DNA from 3 places in the Streptomyces sp. NBC_01296 genome. Region 1 is predicted to be linked to each of the others. Evidence: riboswitches for the same ligand, from Rfam matches in the RefSeq annotation. Region 1 holds a riboswitch; each other region holds the start of a gene.
The links. Region 1 has a riboswitch for cobalamin ahead of OG299_RS13235 (energy-coupling factor ABC transporter permease). Riboswitches for the same ligand answer to the same signal wherever they lie in the genome.

Region 1 (3,265 bases):
CGGCCCGGAGGTGGGCTAGCTTGCCCGAGAGGGCGGATTTTCCCCCGTGAGCCGACAGAGAGGTGGAGCGCATGGACGGCACGGACGGTATCGAGCACCAGGTCCTCCCGCTCCGGCTGGAGGCCTCGCCCGCGCCCCTGCCGCTGCTCGGGGCCTTCACGTACCGCTGCGAGCGGCCCTACGAGCTGGCCCTCGACTTCCGGGGCGCCGGGATCCACGTGGCGCACTGGGTGTTCTCCCGGGACCTGCTGCTCGACGGGGAGACCTGCGCGACGGGCGAGGGGGACGTCCAGGTGTGGCCGCACTGGCAGGGCAGGGAGCCGCGCGTCTTCCTCGCCTTCACCAACGGCGAGCGGAGCTGCGTGGTGTCCGCCCGGGCGAAGGACGTGCGCGCGCTGTGCCGGCGGCTGGTCGCCCTGGTGCCGCGGGGTGAGGAGCAGCGGCACTACGACCTCGACGCCGAGCTGAGCAGCCTTCTTCCCCGCTAGGGGCTGTTTGTCCCGATTCTTTCTGTTTCGGGTGGTTTGGGTGCAACCATGAGCCTGCCGGGAGTGTCCTCAGCAGTGACACCGGTCCCCGCCTCCGAAGAATCAGGGGGACGCCATGAACCACCTCCGCCGCCGGCAGCTCGTGGCCCTTGCCACAGGTGCGCTGCTCACCGCCGGGATCACCCTCGCCGCTCCGGCCTCGGCCGTCGTCCGGCCCACGCCGCTCGTCGTCAATGCCCGCTGGGGCGGGCACTGCACGTACGACCGCATCGTCATCGACCTGCGGGGACACGTCCCCGGGGTCGCCGTCACCCGCGCGGCGAAGCTGGTCCAGGACGGATCCGGCAAGCCCGTCCCGCTGGCCGGGAAGTACTTCCTGCAGATCCGCCTGCATCCCGCCGCCGCGCACAACCGCGCGGGCGACAGCACGTACCACGGGCCGAAGCTCGTCAAGATCTACCTGCCCGAGCTCAAGGGCCTCGCCATGACCGGCGACTTCGAGGGGTACGTCACCTTCGGCGCCGCCTTCGGCAGCAAGCCGTCCTTCACCTCGTTCACCCTGCACGGGCCCGAGCGGTTCGTGCTGGACGTCGCGCACCGCAACGTGTGCCGGTGAAGGAGGGGGACTACCGGTGCTCGGGGTTCGGGAAGTCGAAGCGGCAGCCGGCGTCCCACTCCGAGCGCTGGTTGCCGTGCGCCGGGATGCCGCCCGCGCGCTTCAGCAGGGCGGCCAGGTGCATGAGGTTCCACGACATGAAGGTCGTGTTCCGGTTGGTGAAGTCGTTCTCGGGGCCGCCCGAACCGGGGTCGAGGTACGAGGGCCCGGGACCGGCCTCGCCGATCCAGCCCGCGTCGGCCTGCGGCGGGACGGCGTAGCCGAGGTGCTGGAGGCTGTAGAGGATGTTCATGGCGCAGTGCTTCACGCCGTCCTCGTTGCCGGTGACGAGCGCGCCGCCGACCCGGCCGTAATAGGCGTACTGGCCCTGCGCGTTCAGGATCGAGGAGCAGGCGTAGAGCCGCTCGATGACCTGCTTCATGACGGAGCTGTTGTCACCGAGCCAGATCGGGCCGCACAGCACGAGGATGTCGGCGTCCATGATCTGGCTGTACAGGACGGGCCATTGGTCGGTTTCCCAGCCGTGTTCGGTCATGTCGGGCCAGACACCGGTGGCGATGTCGTGGTCGACGGCGCGGATCAGCGAGGTCCGGGCGCCCGCCGCCTCCATGACGGCGCGGCTCCGGTCGATCAGGCCCTCGGTGTTGCTGGTCTCGGGCGAGCGCTTGAGCGTGCAGTTGACGTAGAGCGCGGTCAGGTCGGAGTAGTCGTATTCGGCAGCCACGCCGCCAGCCTGCGCGGAGTCGGCCGGGGCCGCCAGCGGACCGCACCCGTTCGGGCCGGGTTGGTACCGGTCCGTCCGTCCGACTAGGGTCATCGGGCCTTGGTGTACGGGAAACCGGTGGGAAACCGGTGCGGCCCTCGCCACTGTGAACGGGAAGTCCGGCTCCACTCTTTCGGGAAGCCACTGGGCGGCGCGGGGGGATCCGCATCGCCCGGGAAGGCGGAGTCAGGGCATCAGCACCCGTGAGCCAGGAGACCGGCCGGGGCGCGTTGTCCATCCACGAGGTGCTGGAGAGGTCTCCCCACTCATGCATATAGCCGAGGGGTTTCTGCCCCCTTTGCACGCGGTCGCCTGGGGCGCCGCGTCCGCTCCCTTCGTCGTCCACGGTGCCCGCGCCCTCACCCGCGAGGTGAAGGCCAACCCGGAGAGCACACTGCTGCTCGGGGCGTCCGGAGCGTTCACGTTCGTCCTGTCCGCGCTGAAGATCCCCTCGGTGACGGGCAGTTGTTCGCACCCCACCGGGACCGGGCTGGGCGCGATCCTGTTCCGGCCGCCGATCATGGCGGTGCTCGGCACGATCACCCTGCTGTTCCAGGCGCTGCTGCTGGCGCACGGCGGACTGACCACCCTCGGCGCGAACGTCTTCTCGATGGCCATCGCCGGGCCCTGGGCGGGCTACGGGGTCTACCTGCTGCTGAAGCGCTTCGGCGCCCCGCTGATGGTGACCGTCTTCTTCGGCGCCTTCTTCGCCGACCTGGTCACCTACTGCGTGACCTCCGTGCAGCTGGCGCTGGCCTTCCCGGACCCGGGCAGCGGGTTCCCGGGCGCGCTGGCGAAGTTCGGGGGCATCTTCGCGGTCACCCAGATCCCGCTCGCGGTGAGCGAAGGCCTGCTGACGGTGCTCGTGATGCGGCTGCTGATGCAGTCGAGCAAGTCGGACCTGGTCCGGCTGGGCGTCGCGAAGCTGACCGGTGGCGGCGAGCAGAAGGCGGCGGTCTGATGGGCATGAGCCGGAACACGAAGATCAACGGCCTGCTGCTGCTCCTGGTGGCGGCGCTCGCCGTACTGCCGATCGCGCTCGGGATGGGCGAGGGCAAGGAGGAGCCGTTCACGGGCGCCGACGCGCAGGCGGAGACGGCCATCACCGAGCTGAAGCCGGACTACGAGCCGTGGTTCTCGCCGCTGTACGAACCCCCCTCCGGGGAGGTGGAGTCGGCGCTGTTCGCCCTCCAGGCGGCGCTGGGCGCGGGCGTGCTCGCGTACTACTTCGGCGTCCGCAAGGGCCGCCGGCAGGGCGCGGCCGCGGCAGCCGCGGCGGCGGCGCCTTCGTCGGACGCGCCTTCGCCGGACGCCGCGGGCGCTGCGTCGGACACTGCCGCCACGAGGTCGTAGGCGGTGCTGCCGATCGACGTGGCCGCGCACAGCAGCCGCTGGCGC
Region 2 (3,265 bases), 260 kb from region 1:
TCTCGTACCGTCGGCCGTTGGGCTGGCTGTAGACGGAGATTCCGCACTTGGCCCGGTCGATCACGAGGTAGACGGGGATACCCGTCTCCGCGTAGGCGCGGGGCTTCTCGACGTGGTCCCGCCGGTGGGTGTCCGAATCCCACGAGGTCACCTCGACGGCCATGAGGATCGGATCGGGGTCGACCCAGTCGCCCTGCCCGACGAATGCGTCGGCAGGCGCGAGCGCCGCATCCGGAATCGCCCGGCCGGCTCGGTACTCCTGGGCCTTGATGCCCTGCCCCGGATGCAGCCACAGCTCCGGTCGGTGCTGGATACAGATCCGCGTGAGCCACTGGACGATCATCCCGTGGTCGCCGTCCGGCATGGCCTTGCTCCTGATGATCCCGTCGATGAACTCCAGCCGTGTCCCCACCCTCTCGCGGGCGGCTATGCGCGCCACGGCTTCGAAGTCCTCTGTCAACATGTGGGGCCGGTCTGTCATCACGGTCATGCCTCGCTCGCCTTTCTCGACGGTGCTGCCTTCGACGATAGCGCCGGGCACCGACAGCCGTCCGGCACACTCGACTGCATGGACATCGTGATCAGGGAAGCGCTGGCGACGGAGTACGAGACGCTCGGGGAGATCACCGCGCAGGCGTATCTGGGGGACGGGCTGCTCACCTTCGGCGAGGACGACCCGTACCTCGCGCGGCTGCGCGACGTGGCCGGGCGGGCACGCGACGGGGTGATACTCGTCGCCGCCGCGAGCGACGGACAGCTCCTCGGCGGTGTGGCGTTCGCCGCGCCCGGGAGCCCGCTGTGCGACATCGCCGGGGCCGGCGAGGCCGAGTTCCGGATGCTGGCCGTCGCCCGGGCCGGCCGCGGGCGGGGCGCAGGGGAGGCGCTCGTACGGGCCTGCATGGAGCGGGCGAGGGCCATCGAGGGCGTACGGCGCCTCGTCCTGTCCACCACGGACGACATGGTCGGCGCCCACCGGATCTACGAACGGCTCGGCTTCGTGCGCACGCCGGAGCGGGACTGGGAGCCCGTCCCCGGCCTCACTCTGCTCACGTACGGTCTCGATCTGTAGCCACGCCGACACAACATCTAGGGGGTCGCACGGGAAGCGGCCCCCACATGTATGCTCATGCTCGCTGTCGTCGCAGGGGAATCCGGTGCGAATCCGGAACTGTCCCGCAACGGTATGAAGTACACCGATTGGTGTCACCGCAAGTCCGAGGACCTGCCGACAGTGCGCCCGGCTCGACCGAACCGGGTGCCGATACGTCCGGGCCCCGCGGTTGGGCCGGTGGACGCCGTGCGGTGTGAACGTGCCTTCCCGGGCCGTGCCCTGTTCCGCGCGCGCCCGCTCGCGCCCCGCACCCGCCGGTGTCCCGGAGCCGAGCGAGGGAGAGCTCCCCCCGTGACCATCGCGCCTTCCGCACCGCGCGCCGAGTCCGACCCGTCCGACACCGGAATCGAGACCGGGGGACCTGGGGCCGCACTGCTGCGAACCCTCACCGAGCTGACGGCCGACCTCCCCGACACCGACCCCGGCCGGGTCGCCGCCGCCGCGCTCCGCGGGCGCAGCGCCGCCGCCGACGAGGCCGAACTGCGCGGGCTGGCCACGGAGGCCGCCGCCGGCCTCATCTCCGAGGACCCGGCGTACTCCCGGCTCGCCGCCCGGCTGCTGACGCTGGCCGTCGCCGAGGAAGCCGCCGGCCAGGGGGCCACCTCCTTCTCCGCCTCCGTCGCGGTGGGCCACCGCGAGGGCCTGATCGCGGACCGCACCGCCGAGTTCGTGGCGCTGCACGCGAGCCGCCTGGACGCGCTCGTCGAGCACACCCTCGCCGAGGGCGCCGACGACCGCTTCGGCTTCTTCGGCCTGCGCACCCTGCACAGCCGCTACCTGCTGCGCCACCCGATCACCCGCCAGGTGGTCGAGACCCCGCAGCACTTCATGCTGCGCGTGGCCTGCGGCCTCGCCGAAAACGACAGCGTCCAGGCCGTCGAGGAAGTGGCCTCGCTCTACCGGCTGATGAGCCGCCTCGACTACCTGCCGTCCTCCCCCACGCTCTTCAACTCCGGCACCCGGCACCCGCAGATGTCCTCCTGCTACCTGCTGGACTCCCCGCTGGACGAACTCGACTCGATCTACGACCGCTACCACCAGGTCGCTCGCCTGTCGAAGCACGCCGGCGGCATCGGCCTCTCGTACTCGCGCATCCGCGCCCGCGGTTCGCTGATCCGCGGTACGAACGGCCACTCCAACGGCATCGTGCCGTTCCTCAAGACCCTCGACGCCTCCGTCGCCGCCGTGAACCAGGGCGGCCGCCGCAAGGGTGCCGCCGCCGTCTACCTGGAGACCTGGCACGCGGACATCGAGGAGTTCCTGGAGCTCCGCGACAACACCGGCGAGGACCAGCGCCGTACGCACAACCTGAACCTGGCGCACTGGGTGCCGGACGAGTTCATGCGCCGCGTGAACGCGGACGCCGACTGGTCGCTGTTCTCCCCGGCCGACGTGCCCGAGCTGGTCGACCTGTGGGGCGACGAGTTCGACGCCGCCTACCGCAAGGCCGAGGCGTCGGGCCTCGCCCGCAAGAGCATGCCCGCCCGCGACCTGTACGGCCGGATGATGCGCACCCTCGCGCAGACCGGCCAGGGCTGGATGACCTTCAAGGACGCCTCCAACCGCACGGCGAACCAGACCGCCGAGCCGGGCACCGTCGTCCACTCCTCGAACCTGTGCACCGAGATCATCGAGGTCACCAACGACGGCGAGACCGCCGTCTGCAACCTCGGCTCGGTCAACCTGGGCGCGTTCGTCCTCACCGAGACGGGTGAGATCGACTGGGAGCGGCTGGACGAGACCGTCCGCACGGCCGTCACCTTCCTCGACCGCGTCGTGGACATCAACTTCTACCCGACCGAGCAGGCCGGCCGCTCCAACGCCCGCTGGCGTCCGGTGGGCCTGGGCGCGATGGGCCTCCAGGACGTCTTCTTCAAGCTGAAGCTGCCGTTCGACTCCCCCGAGGCGAAGGCGCTGTCCACCAAGCTCTCCGAGCGCATCATGCTGGCCGCGTACGAGGCCTCCTGCGACCTCGCCGAGCGCAGCGGCCCGCTCCCCGCCTGGGAGCAGACCCGTACCGCCCGCGGTGTCCTGCACCCGGACCACTACGACGTCGAGTCGAACTGGCCCGAGCGCTGGGACGCCCTGCGCGCCCGCATCGCGAAGAGCGGCATGCGCAACTCGCTGCTCCTCGCCATCGCGCCGACGGCGACG
Region 3 (3,265 bases), 840 kb from region 1:
CCGCTTGTAGTCGGCGGCCGGGATCCGGACCGGGTTGCGGGCCAGCTGCTCCTCGGTCAGCCAGTCCTGGTCGTGGCCGCCGGCCTCGATCAGGGCGCGGATCAGCTCGTCGCCGTCGCCGGAGACCAGGCCCGGGATCTCCTCGACGGGGCCGAAGTCGTAGCCGCCCGCGATGAGCGTGCGCAGCAGCTCCACGGCGCTGGCCGGGGTGTCGAGGCCGACCGCGTTGCCGATGCGGGAGTGCTTGGTGGGGTACGCGGAGAGGACGAGCGCGATCTTCTTGTCGCGGCGCTCGATGTGGCGCAGCCGGGCGTGCCGGACGGCGATGCCGGCGACGCGGGCGGCCCGCTCGGGGTCGGCGACGTACGCGGGCAGGCCGTCCTCGTCGAGCTCCTTGAAGGAGAACGGGACGGTGATCAGGCGGCCGTCGAACTCGGGCACGGCGACCTGCGTCGCGGCGTCGAGCGGGGACAGGCCCTCGTCGTTCTCCTCCCAGGCGCTGCGCGAGCCGGTCAGGCACAGGGCCTGCAGGATCGGGACGCCGAGCGCGGCCAGCGCACCCGCGTCCCACGACTCGTCGTCGCCGCCCGCCGAGGCGGTGGCGGGCTTGGTGCCGCCGGCCGCGAGGACGGTGGTGACGACCGCGTCCGCCGACTCCAGCGCGGCGATCAGGTCCGGCTCCGGGGTGCGCAGGGAGGACACGTAGAGGGGGAGCGCCCGGGCGTCCTGGGCCTCGATCGCGTCGCACAGGGCGTGCACGAAGGCGGTGTTGCCGCTCATCTGGTGGGCGCGGTAGTACAGCACGGCGATCCGCGGACCCTCGGTGGTCCCCGGCGTGCGCTCCAGCGGGCCCCAGGTGGGCGCGGCGGCCGGCGGCTCGAAGCCGTGGCCGGTGAGCAGCACGGTGTCGGAGAGGAACCGGGCCAGCTGGTCCAGGTTGGCGGGGCCGCCGTGGGCTAGGTAGCCGTGCGCCTCGGCCGCGATGCCGATCGGGACCGTGGAGGCCTCCATCAGCTGGGCGTCCGGGGCCTGTTCGCCGGTGAGGACCACCACCGGGCGGGTCTGGGCAGGCGCCAGGAGCAGGTCGAGGCCGTCCTGCCAGGCGCGCAGGCCGCCGAGGAGGCGTACGACGACCAGGTCGACGCCGTCGAGCAGCCCGGGCAGGTCGTCGAGGGGAAGGCGGGACGGGTTCGCGAACCGGTACGGCACGGGGCCGTCCGCGGCGCGGGCGCTGAGCAGATCGGTGTCGGACGTCGACAGCAGCAGGATCATGCGGCGGCAGGCCTTCCTCGGGGTTTCCGCGCCCCGGGCAGTGAGGACAGCGGGAGTTCCTGACTCACCCGGCGGATTTGCTCTGCAGGGTTCACAGTGGCGGGACCGCGCCGGATTCGCACCGGGCTTCCTCCCGGCGGGCCATGTGGCTCCGCCGCTGGTCATCTTAGGTGGCGATCTCCCTGACCGGGAGTGGGGGTGGCCAGCGCCGGGGCGCCCGCCCGGCGGACCCGCCCCCGCCCCCCCGCCCCCGCGCGCCCCCGCGCGCCCCCGCTCCACGCAGCGCCGAGTCCGCCCGCGCACCGTTGCTGCGCGGAGGGAGCGGGTGGTGACGGCCACAGGTCGGGGCGGGGGAATCGTGGGTATGCTCGCCGCCATGCCGCCCCAGCCCCCGTCCGCCGCACCGCGGGACGAACCCGTCATACGCGACCGTGGTGACGCCTGCCCCGGTGCGCTGCGGCTGCACGCCGCGGACGACGGGTTCCTGGCCCGGGTGCGGGTGCCCGGCGGAATGCTCGACGCGGACGCGGCCGCGCTGCTGGCCGATGCCGCGGACCGGCTCGGCGACGGGCACATCGACCTCACCTCCCGCGGCAATGCGCAACTGCGCGGACTCGGGGCGGGCTGCGGCGGCGAACTGCAGTCCGTGCTCGTCCGCGCCGGCCTGCTGCCCGCGCCCACCCACGAGCGGGTCCGCAACATCGTCGCCTCGCCGCTGACCGGCCTCGACCGGAGCGGCCTGCCCGATGTGGCGCCCTGGGTCGCGGAGCTGGACCAACTGCTGTGCGCGAGCGCGCCCGCGGCCGGGCTGTCCGGCCGCTTCCTGTTCGCCCTCGACGACGGCCGCGGCGACGTCACCTCGCTCGCCGCCGATGTGAACCTGGTCGCCCGGGACGCCGACCGGGCCCTGCTGTGGACGACCGATCCGGCCGACGCCCTGCTCGTGGCCGCGGCCGACGCGCCCCGGGCCGCCCTGGTGGCCGCCGCGTACTTCCTCGACGCCGTCCGGGAAGCCGGTACCCGGGCCTGGCGGGTTGCCGAGCTGCCCGCCGAACAAGCCCTGCGCCCCGACGAGTTGGGCGTGCGGCTGGCTGCCGCCGGGATCGAGGCCTCCCCCGTACGGGAAGACGCCCGGCGCTCCCCGGCCCCCGAGCCCGGCATCGTCCAAGGCCCCGAAGACCCCGAAGACCCCGAGGGCACCGCCGCGCTCAGCGTGCTCGCACCGCTCGGCCGCCTGACCACCGCGCAGTGGCGCCTGCTGGCCGGCCTCACGGGCCGCATGCGCCTGACCCCCTGGCGCGGCGTCGTCGTCCCCGGCGTGCCCGCCCACGCCGCGGCACGAGCGCTGGCCGCCCTCGCCGGGGCCGGGCTGGTCACCGCCCCCGACGACCCCTGGCGGTCCGTCACCGCCTGTACGGGGCGCCCCGGTTGCGCCAAATCCCTCGCGGACGTACGCGCCGACGCGCGGGCCGCCGTCACCCGCGCGACCGGCCCCCTGCCCGTGCACTGGTCCGGATGCGAACGCCGGTGCGGGCACCCCCGCGGCACCGCGTGGGTGGACGTGGTCGCCACCCCCACCGGGTACGACCTCTGCGCGGACGGCCGCACCCCGCGCCGCGGCCTCCAGACCTCCGAACTTCCCGCGGCCCTCGCGGACGCACGCCGCACCACCTCCCACGACGCAGCGAAGAAATGAGCGAGTACACAGTGTTCGAGTACGAGAAGGACGGCGCGGCGATCTACCGCCAGTCCTTTGCCACGATCCGCGCCGAGGCGGACCTCTCCGGGCTGCCCGCCTCCGTCGCCCAGGTCGCGGTACGCATGATCCACGCCTGCGGAATGACCGACCTGCCCCGGGACCTCGGCTACACCGCCGACGTCGTGCTGCGCGCGCGTGCCGCCCTGACCGCCGGCGCGCCGATCCTCTGCGACGTGCAGATGGTCGCCAGCGGGGTCACCCGCAAGCGGCTGCCCGCCGACAACGAGGTGATCT

Region 2: it holds a riboswitch for cobalamin, as region 1 does, so the genes downstream of both, OG299_RS14395 (ribonucleoside-diphosphate reductase subunit alpha) here and OG299_RS13235 (energy-coupling factor ABC transporter permease) in region 1, are expected to answer to the same signal.
Region 3: it holds a riboswitch for cobalamin, as region 1 does, so the genes downstream of both, cobN (cobaltochelatase subunit CobN) here and OG299_RS13235 (energy-coupling factor ABC transporter permease) in region 1, are expected to answer to the same signal.

The regions. Positions count from the first base shown of each region.
Region 1 is NZ_CP130720.1:2,993,354-2,996,618, forward strand. Features, by position in the region: gene OG299_RS13215 (hypothetical protein) at 1-19, shown strand, start outside; gene OG299_RS13220 (SsgA family sporulation/cell division regulator) at 72-488, shown strand; gene OG299_RS13225 (AMIN-like domain-containing (lipo)protein) at 604-1,104, shown strand; gene OG299_RS13230 (flavodoxin family protein) at 1,115-1,828, opposite strand; cobalamin riboswitch at 1,912-2,106, shown strand; gene OG299_RS13235 (energy-coupling factor ABC transporter permease) at 2,136-2,828, shown strand; gene OG299_RS13240 (energy-coupling factor ABC transporter substrate-binding protein) at 2,834-3,220, shown strand; gene cbiQ (cobalt ECF transporter T component CbiQ) at 3,224-3,265, shown strand, end outside.
Region 2 is NZ_CP130720.1:3,248,803-3,252,067, forward strand. Features, by position in the region: gene OG299_RS14385 (Uma2 family endonuclease) at 1-490, opposite strand, end outside; gene OG299_RS14390 (GNAT family N-acetyltransferase) at 569-1,069, shown strand; cobalamin riboswitch at 1,121-1,244, shown strand; gene OG299_RS14395 (ribonucleoside-diphosphate reductase subunit alpha) at 1,403-3,265, shown strand, end outside.
Region 3 is NZ_CP130720.1:2,149,168-2,152,432, reverse strand. Features, by position in the region: gene cobN (cobaltochelatase subunit CobN) at 1-1,272, opposite strand, end outside; cobalamin riboswitch at 1,306-1,445, opposite strand; gene cobG (precorrin-3B synthase) at 1,649-2,968, shown strand; gene OG299_RS09995 (precorrin-8X methylmutase) at 2,965-3,265, shown strand, end outside.